DNA from 3 places in the Chryseobacterium sp. II3a genome. Region 2 is predicted to be linked to each of the others. Evidence: riboswitches for the same ligand, from Rfam matches in the RefSeq annotation. Region 2 holds a riboswitch; each other region holds the start of a gene.
What was found. Region 2 has a riboswitch for cobalamin ahead of AC3HD6_RS02230 (acyl-CoA thioesterase). Riboswitches for the same ligand answer to the same signal wherever they lie in the genome.
Positions count from the first base shown of each region.

Region 1: it holds a riboswitch for cobalamin, as region 2 does, so the genes downstream of both, prpB (methylisocitrate lyase) here and AC3HD6_RS02230 (acyl-CoA thioesterase) in region 2, are expected to answer to the same signal.
Region 3: it holds a riboswitch for cobalamin, as region 2 does, so the genes downstream of both, metE (5-methyltetrahydropteroyltriglutamate--homocysteine S-methyltransferase) here and AC3HD6_RS02230 (acyl-CoA thioesterase) in region 2, are expected to answer to the same signal.

Region 1 covers NZ_JBYPZJ010000001.1:779,373-782,656, reverse strand. Annotated here, with positions in the region: gene AC3HD6_RS03480 (helix-turn-helix domain-containing protein) at 1-951, shown strand, start outside; cobalamin riboswitch at 1,295-1,489, shown strand; gene prpB (methylisocitrate lyase) at 1,934-2,845, shown strand; gene prpC (bifunctional 2-methylcitrate synthase/citrate synthase) at 2,832-3,284, shown strand, end outside.
Region 2 covers NZ_JBYPZJ010000001.1:493,481-496,764, reverse strand. Annotated here, with positions in the region: gene AC3HD6_RS02240 (hypothetical protein) at 1-657, shown strand, start outside; gene AC3HD6_RS02235 (hypothetical protein) at 982-1,779, shown strand; cobalamin riboswitch at 1,814-1,994, shown strand; gene AC3HD6_RS02230 (acyl-CoA thioesterase) at 2,111-2,494, shown strand; gene AC3HD6_RS02225 (HD domain-containing protein) at 2,667-3,257, opposite strand; gene AC3HD6_RS02220 (XAC2610-related protein) at 3,259-3,284, opposite strand, start outside.
Region 3 covers NZ_JBYPZJ010000003.1:335,394-338,677, forward strand. Annotated here, with positions in the region: gene metE (5-methyltetrahydropteroyltriglutamate--homocysteine S-methyltransferase) at 1-1,438, opposite strand, end outside; cobalamin riboswitch at 1,615-1,800, opposite strand; gene AC3HD6_RS10085 (Lrp/AsnC family transcriptional regulator) at 1,989-2,450, shown strand; gene AC3HD6_RS10090 (bacteriocin-like protein) at 2,596-2,880, opposite strand.

The DNA of each region.
Region 1 (3,284 bases), 290 kb from region 2:
AGAAAGTATCCTGATGTTTTTTTTCTGAATGACGGGGAAATCACAGAGTGTATTACGTCTCTGAAACCTCCTTATGGAAATGGTTTTCATCATGAAATCTGCTTTGAGAATGTTCACATTGGCTTCGGAAATGTTTCCCTTGAAAATAAAGTATTACTCTATTTTGAAGCTGACTTTGAGAGCGTTGAAATGCATTTTTCATTAAAAGGAAAAAGCGCTGCCCTTTCAGAAAATTTCAACAATAAAGTGTGTTTTGAAAGCTATCAGCACAATATCATTTATGCCCATCAGATGTCTGGCCAGATGGAATTCGACGGACATGAAATGCAGATCCTGGAAGTCAATTTAGCGCCCGCTTTTTTTAAAAAATTTCTTCCTGAAGACTCTGACCTGTTCAATACTTTCAGAAATGCTATTGAAAAACAACACTCATGTCTTATCAATCCGGACCATTGCAGGATCAACCTGGAAATGTATCAGGTACTAAACGACATCATCCATTGCGACAGAAAAGGGATTTTTAAAAGGATTTATCTTGAAGCTAAGGTTGCTGAACTCCTTCTGTTACAACTGGAACAGCTTTTTAAAAACGAATCTTTCCCCTCATCTCTTCCTAAAAAAGATGAAGATAAAATATATGCTGTGAGAGATTTTATTGTCAATAATCTCAGCACAACCTGTTCATTAATTGATCTTGCCCATCAGGTAGGTACGAATGAATTTACATTGAAAAAGGGCTTTAAAGAGCTATTTGGAACTACTGTTTTCAATTTCTGGAACGACATGAAAATGGAAGAAGCGAAAAAAATGTTGCTTGAAGGACACTTGAACATCAATGAAATTTCCGATATTATCGGATATAAAAACCCAAGGCATTTTTCTTCAGCATTTAAGAGAAAATACAATTTAATTCCAAGTAAACTTAAAAACACTAATAGAATAAGCCATTAAATTTATGGATAATCCCAACCCATATCTACTAATTCTCACCTCATCAAAATTTAAAATTTTCACCCTAGATCATATAGGCTGAATTGCTCTATTTTTAAATAACGAAAATTACTATAAAAACACACCCTTTATTTTATTTCATTTAACATTTAGGTACATTTGTTAATGATTTGGTAATAACAAAACACTGTAAAAAGATTGATTTTTATCATATCGCCAAAAAATAAACACCTACAAACAAAACATTATCAACTCATTACTGAAAATTAATTATTGTTTGCATAAAATATTTTGCCGTTCTCATAAAATGTCTATATTTACCACCAAGGAGTTCTTAACACCTTCTTTATCAACCGAAATTGGTAACACTTAGCTGTGTATTAAAAGGGAATCGTGTGCAAATCACGAACTGTCGCGCAACTGTAAGTAACAACAAAAAGGTTTTTATCAAATTCATATCCACTGTATGCTGCGGTATATGGGAAGGATGATAAAAACTGTTACAAGTCAGGAGACCTGCCTATTTCGAATTGACGATGCTTTCGCGGTTTGGAGCTTATAGTCAGGTATGATACGGTATGGATAATGATATGATAACATAGTTTATCAACTTGTATTATTTTTTGAGATAGAGAGTAGCAGAACAGCAGGTTCTTCTATGGATCTACAGCTCACCCGTGTCCCCTTTCCATAATTTTTCTTTCTCACAAAAAACATCGTGAAGTTTACAAGAGCTTTTTATAGGGTTTAATCTATGTAAAAAGTTTAAAAATGTACCAAGCCAATCACAATTATGTATCCATGAGCAACAGATTTATGACCGTAGAAGTCTCGTTCTGTGAAGTTTCGAAAAATCCTCTGCTTTCATGCTCATCAACAACTTATCTGATTTCTTCTGATCATTTTCTTTTTATCTCCCAACAGCAGCTTAGCAGCCCTTCTTTCTTATCACACAAACTTCAACTAAACCATAAATATTACAATGACTAAAAATGAAAACTGGAAGTCTCCTGGTGCACAATTCCGAGAGGCCATGCAAAAAGAAAGTCCTCTTCAGATTGTCGGGGCCATCAATGCCAACCATGCATTATTGGCTAAACAAGCCGGCTTTAATGCTATTTATCTTTCAGGAGGCGGGGTTGCTGCCGGATCTTTAGGAGTTCCGGATTTAGGAATCACTACACTGGAGGATGTGCTGATTGATATTCAAAGAATCACCAACGTTTGTGATCTACCTTTATTGGTAGATGTGGACACAGGATTTGGTCCGTCAGCATTCAACGTCGCAAGAACAGTAAAATCATTGATCAAAGCAGGTGCAGCAGCACTGCATATTGAAGATCAGGTAGGGGCAAAACGCTGCGGACACCGCCCGGGAAAAGAAATCGTAAGCAAAGGGGAAATGGTAGACCGATTAAAGGCTGCAGCTGATGCTCGTACTGACGAAAACTTCGTAATCGGAGCCAGAACGGATGCCTTTGCCAATGAAGGATTGGAAAAGACCTTAGAAAGAGCTGCCGCTTACAAAGAAGCTGGTGCTGATTTCATCTTCGCAGAAGCAGTTCATGACCTAAGCTTTTATCAAAAATTTGTAGATGCTACAGGAATTCCTGTGCTAGCCAATATCACCGAGTTTGGAATGATTGATTTGTATACTATTGATGAGCTAAAAGCCGCAGGTGTAGGATTGATCCTCTACCCTCTTTCAGCATTCCGTGCTGCGAATAAAGCAGCTTTGAATGTCTATGAACATATTCGTAAAGATGGAACTCAGGCCCATGTATTAGACACCATGCAGACCAGAGAAGAACTCTACCAAAGCATTGGATATCATGATTATGAACAAAAATTAGATAACCTTTTTAAACAAAATATTAGTAATGTCAACGAATAGCGAACCAACATTTAAGCCAAAGAAAAGCGTAGCTCTTTCAGGAGTAGCAGCAGGGAATACAGCCCTTTGCAGTGTAGGAAAAAGTGGAAATGATCTCCACTACAGAGGATATGACATCCTGGATCTGGCTGAAAAAGCAGAATTTGAAGAAGTAGCTTATCTTTTAATCTACGGTCAGCTGCCTACCGGAGCTCAGTTGAAGAACTATAAAGCTAAATTAAAGTCTTTAAGAGGATTGCCGCATTCTGTAAGAAATATTTTAAAAAGTATTCCGGCCGCGGCTCATCCTATGGACGTGATGAGGTCTATGGTATCCGCTATTGGCAGTATTCAGCCTGAAAAAGATGATCACAATGTAGCCGGAGCAAGGGATATTGCAGATAAATTATTAGCTTCATTCAGTTCCGGACTTTTGTACTGGTACCACTATACCCACAAT
Region 2 (3,284 bases):
CCATTAAAAGTATTATCAGACCTTATTCCGATACCTAGTTATACGGTAATTATCCTTTGCTTTTTCTTTCCTTTTTTCCTGATAAAATGTGGGGATACCACCTTAATGTCTATTAAAGGAACAGATCTTGTAACCGGAGTTTCCAAACAAACAATGAATGAAAGGATGAAGGAAAGTTTAAAACAGAATTCACCTTTTGGTTCAGCTTTCGGGAATGATTCAAGTGATCATTCTTCCAACACTGACAGTGAATATTCACCTCTGAATGATTCCAATAATAAAAATGACAAAGAGAATATTCCTCCAAGCCCATTTATTATCATTGCTTTTCTGGCAGCTATTGTGGGAATTATTATTCATGTGATAAAAAGTATTAAGAAAAAATATATCTGGCATATTACTATTTCCTTGATAGGTCTCATCTCTTTGTTAACTTTTTATCTGACTTTCCAATCCAAGATGGAAGGTCTCGGAAACAATAAAGTTGGAATGGGATTAGGAGGCGGAGTGACCATCAGCTATGGTTTTGGAACGGCTTTTTATGTATGTGGGGCATTATTTCTTCTCATCATTTTATTTTTCGGAGTATTTTCTTATTATCTTAAAAATGATCCGGAGGCTATTTATAATTCATCTAATCAGAAAACAGAATCGTAAAAGAATTTATTTGCAGATAAAAAAAGAGTGTTTGATCCAGTATCAAACATTCTTTTTATTTATTTCCATGTTAGTTTTATTTTACCTTTTAATATTCATTTAAAAAAAACGTTTTTTTAAATCATCGGTTTGTTTGCAAAGTAAAAACAAAGGTTTCGTTATTTCCGATGATTATTATCAGGAGGTAATGGATATTAAACCTCTATTTATCTACTTTCCAATGGTCATTTGAAACTGATACAGGATTTAAAAGAATTGCAACAATATAGTTATCTTCCGCAAAGCATTTAATTTATATATTTGGGGAATTAAAAATCTGTTATAATGATTTCAGTAAACAAAGCATTGTACCTGTCTGCTTTCAGTATTTTTTCTTTAGCTTTCGTTAAAGGTCAGAATAAAGTTCCTTTTGGTGTTGTAAAAGCTGAAGAGGGCTACGCCAATGTACGTGTACACAAGGATAACTACAGAAAAATTGTAGATAAGATCCGTATGCGCAAAGGAGATGTATTTGTTTATGTAAAACCCGCTCCGGGAGAAACGGAATGGATCTGGATCAAATATCCAGAAAAGCAGGACGAAGACAAACCATTTGTTCGCTATGAAACACTTGATAAAGAAGGAATGGTAAATAAAGAGCGTATTGCTTTTATCGATCAGCTTCCTGCCTACACTCCTTCTAAATCTAAAAACGGAAGATCTCTTATTTTCACTGATAATTCCGATCCCAAAATCCCTACTTCCCAGAGAAGCAAAGTAGTAATTGATGTGTACCCATCCAATGCTGGTTACCGTAAAAAGGAAAAAGATGCCGAAGGGAAGCTTCTTACTATTGATAAAGTAAAGCCTTGGGGAATTGGAAATGATCTTCCTGAAGGCATGACGGAAATTAAATCTATCCGATTGCAGCAGCCTGGAAGAGGTTCTGTTTTCGTAAGAGAAGCTATCAAAAATATGTTCCAACCCACTATGGACTTTAACAATATAGGAGTAACCTCCCTGGACAATGACAACATTTTTCTTTATATGATCAATGGTTCCGGAGAAAACCGATATACTACTCTATGGACTATTAAAAAGGGAAGAGTAATCAGCCAGATTATTTACCATAATCCGGAATAAATTCATTAATTTTGCAGCCGAAAAAGTTTTACGCTTATTCATCATAGAAACTGGTTCTGCATAACCGCAGATTAAAAGGGAACCGTGTGAAAATCACGGACTGTCGCGCAACTGTAAGTAACTGAAATCTTTATCAAAAGATCCACTGTGCGAGGCATGGGAAGGAGATAAAAGATGTTACAAGTCAGGAGACCTGCCGCTTTCTTAAACAAGAAACTTTCGCGATTTGAAGTTTTATTGATCTGATGGATTGTTTCAGGGATTTCCAACGTTCCTGTCATTATTCTGTTGTTTTGATACTATTTCATTTCGCCTTAATTAATAATGAAATATGACTACAGAAGAAAGAATTGAAGCTGCCGAAACCAGAATCTTTAAAGCGGTTTTCCCTAACACAACCAATCATTATGATACTCTTTTCGGAGGTACTGCTATGCAGCTTATGGATGAAGTAGCCTTTATTGCTGCGACCCGTTTCGCAAGAAAAAGAGTGGTAACAGTAAGCAGTGACAAAATCGATTTTAAAAAACCAATTCCTGCCGGAACGATTGTAGAACTGATCGGAAAAGTTTCATATGTTGGAAAAACAAGTATGAAAGTAAGCGTTGAAATCTACACAGAGCAGATGTACTCTTATGAGAGAGAAAAAGCTATCGTAGGTGACTTTACTTTTGTAGCGATTGATGAATTCAAGAAACCAATCCAGATACTATAAATAAAAAAGTTTCGGGCGGCCAGAGGCCGCCCGAAACTCATTATAATATGTCTTTATACTAAACTCAGGATAAAATATTCCTGTTTTCTCTGATTTCAGAAAAGCTAAACAAGCAGCTTCTATAGATTACAAGAGGAATAATAAAATCCAGTTATCAGCTTTTTATTTGAGATTATTTTAAAACTTTTTCAGTTTCCAGGCTTCTGGTCAACAACAGTTCAAAAGCTTCTCCCATTTCATCTGATGCTCTCGTAATGGCCGTTTCAAGCATATTCCTGATCTGCTTTTCAGTAACACCTGCTTCTGTCCAGCTTTTTCCTGAAGTATGAGAATTCAGAATGAAAGGCATAATTCTGTCAATAGAACATGCAAAAATAGCATCTGGAGTAACTTCTTCTTCAAATTCAAGCCATAGATTGAAAAACTCTGTACGCAAAGGCTCATCAAGAATTCCGAAGATCTTCTGAGCAGAAATCTTTTCTCTTTCAAACTTCCCAACCATTGCTGCTTCATCGAAAAGGAAAGTATCTCCTGCTTCAATTTCCACAAGGTCGTGAATGGAAAGCATTCTTATCACTCTTAACAAATCGATATCCGCACGATTTTTAGCATAAGGATAAAGGATTTGCGCCAAAATAATGATTTGCCATGAGTGCTCCGCTGTGTTCTCTCTTCTGGAATCATCTGCATTATAATTTCTTCTCTGTACATTTTTCAGGGCATCTACAGCCAGGATAAAATCAATTTCTTTCTGAATTTTCATCTTACTTTTCTCTATTATATTGATCTG
Region 3 (3,284 bases), on a different contig from region 2:
TGGTCCTCTGGGTTTCCTCTTTTAATAAAGTATCATATTGTTCTGCTGTCAGTTCTCCTTTTTTGAATTTCGCTCTCCAGCTCCTTACATCAGCAGTTTGTGGGAATGATCCGATCGTAGTGGTTGGAAATAATGGAAGCTGTAATGCTTTTTGCTGCTCTTGTTTACGGATACTGAATGGATTTTTTCTTTGCGAATCCTGTTCTGTGACAGACACTGCTCTTAGTTTTACTTCCTCATTATGAATAAGTGGAGATGTTTTTCTAGCGGAAATAACCTTTTTATTGTCTGCAAAATCCTGGATCATCTGTTGATCTGTTGTTCCTGAAGCTAATTCCTTAAGGGTAACCACTTCTTTTACTTTTTGTTTGGCAAAAGCCAGCCAGTTTTTTATTTCAGGATCAAGATTGGTTTCAAAATCTAAATCGCATGGTGAATGCAGTAAAGAACATGATGGAGCAATGAAAACTCTTTCTGAACCAAGCTTCTCGACTGCTTTTGTAATCAATGACAAAGATTTTTCATAGTCATTTTTCCAAATGTTTCTTCCATCTACCACTCCAAGTGATAGACTCAGATTTTCAGGAATAGAATGAAGAACATCTTCAAGCTGTTCAGGGTTTCTTACCAGGTCAATATGCAGAACATTCACAGGAAGTGAAGCGGCAAAAGACGCATTATTTTTTAAACCTTCAAAATAGGTGGTTACAATAAACTTAAGCTTTGGAAACAATCTTCTAAGTTCAGCATAGACAAAAGTATATACTTCTTTTGCTTTTTCAGTAATGTCTAAAGCTAGGAAAGGTTCATCAAACTGAATCCATTCAGCATCCTGGCTTTGTAGCTTTGATAAGATCTCCATATAAACAGGAAGAAGATGATGGGCAAGATCCAGTTTATCAAATCCTTCTTCTTTTTCCTTTCCTAACAATAAATAGGAAACCAAGCCGATAATCACAGGCTTTGCATTGATTCCCGCCTGTTTTGCACCGGAAAATTCATTGAATATCTTATCTGAAGTAAGTTTGAATTGCTGGTTTTTATAAAATTCAGGAACAATATAATGGTAATTGGTGTCAAACCATTTGGTCATTTCCATAGCGGTGATATCCAATCCGTCTTTCTGATAACCTCTTGCCATGGCAAAATAAAGGTCCAGTTCAGAATTGTTCTTTTTAAGAGCAACTTCATGATAGCGTGTAGGAATAACGCCTACTACAAGGCTCATATCCAATACCTGATCATAATAAGAAAAATCATTACACGGAATAAGATCTATTCCTGCTTCTTTCTGAAGGCTCCAGTTTTGGCTGCAGATAGTTCTGCCTACGGTAAGAAGTTCTTCCAAAACGATTTTACCTGACCAATACTGTTCGCAGGCTTTTTTAAGTTCTCTTTTGCTACCAATACGCGGATAGCCCAGAATGTGAGTTTGCATTTTTACAAATTTTAAATTAAACTTATTTTAAATGCTCTTTTAAAGCTTCAGAATGCTGATTTGGAATAGAATTTTTTGAAATCAATGATATAAGCAGATGGTACAGTTTCATCCGGAGATAAAAATGTACTGCAATATATCATCTGTATGACTCAAAAGCTTCAGACCGCGAAAGCATCGTCCATTCAGTAAAGGCAGGTCTCCTGACTTGTAACAGTTTCCGTCATCCTTCCCGCTTTTTGCAGTGGATATTCAAGGACAGAAACCTTTGGTGTGTTACTTACAGTTGCGCGACAGCTCGTGATTCTCACACGATTCCCTATTAATCTACCTTAAGTAAAACCTTTGCTGTTTGATGAAGATTGTAAAGAACTGATCTTTTAACAAAAATAGCTTTGTAAAAGATTTTAATTTTGTGTAAAATTAATCATACAGAATAAATAATCAACAAAGTGTATGGTATTTGATAAATTAAGCTTTTCACATATTATTTTACAGAATATAATTCTGTAAATTTGGAAGATTATAAATTATAAAAGAATAATATTCTGTGGAACAACTTGATGATAAGGATGTAAAACTGCTTAAACTGCTTCAGAACAATGCAAAACTAACCGTTAAAGAACTTGCTAAGGAAATCAATCTGTCTCCTTCTCCTGTTTTTGAAAGAGTAAAAAGGCTGGAACAGGAAGGTTTTGTGAAGAGATATGCGGCAATTTTGGATGCTGAAAAACTTAATCGTGGGTTTACGGTATTCTGCCAGATTAAATTAAAGATTCATGACCGTTCTGTGGGCTATGATTTTGTAAAAGAAATCCTGGAAATTCCAGAAGTGGCTGAATGCTATAATATTTCTGGGGATTTTGATTTTTTATTGAAAGTTCAGGTTCGGGATATGAAGCATTATCAGGATTTTGTATTCAATAAACTTGGATCTGTAGATTCTATAGGAAGTACACATAGTACCTTTGTGATGGCTGAAGTAAAGAATAATCACGGATTGACTTTATAGAAATGTTTTTATTGAAAATGATGGTATTGAACTAAACCTAACAGGTTTCAAAAATCCGTTAGGTTGTAGGTGCTTAGTATCACATCATAAAAAAGCCGCTCTGAAAAGAGCGGCATACTTTTTTAACTTTTAATGGAGCTGCTGATTAGCAAGTAGAACCACACTCTAATAATTTGATGTGGATTACACCATTAACTACACACTGTGTTTGGCATAAAGCGTTTCCTACAACGGTACCTACACCGCCGATAACACCACCTACTGTAGAACCTACACCGCCGATAACACCACCAACGATAGTACCTACTCCTCCGACAACGCCACCAACAACGCCACCTAGACCTCCTAATAAGTTTCCGATTGGATCAAGTAATCCTTCTCCTGAAATAGATTTTAGTTCGTTTCTGTCTAGTTTTTTGAAATTTTTCATGATTAAAATTTTATATGATTAATACATCACAAATATATGATAAATAATAATAAACTCATATTGTTTTCAAAAAAATAATTAAACAATTTTATTATTTAATATTTCGTTAATATAAATGTATAATAATATGAAAATCATTTTCACTTTGTATCTGTTTGATTTACTAAATTTTAAAAAACATATTTCAAATTTTAAATATTAGAGTTAATATTTTTAAGATAAACGAAGTTTTTTATGGTTAATATTAAAATCTTGTTAAAACCTGGGTTTATTGGGGAAAATCTAAGGGTAAAATGAGAAAAAATGAGGGTGTTATTGACCTGTATTCATCACTTTAGTTAAGAAATGATAAAATTCTCCAAATTTTATGGTAAAAGACCTTTCTATTATTGATAAGAGAAAGC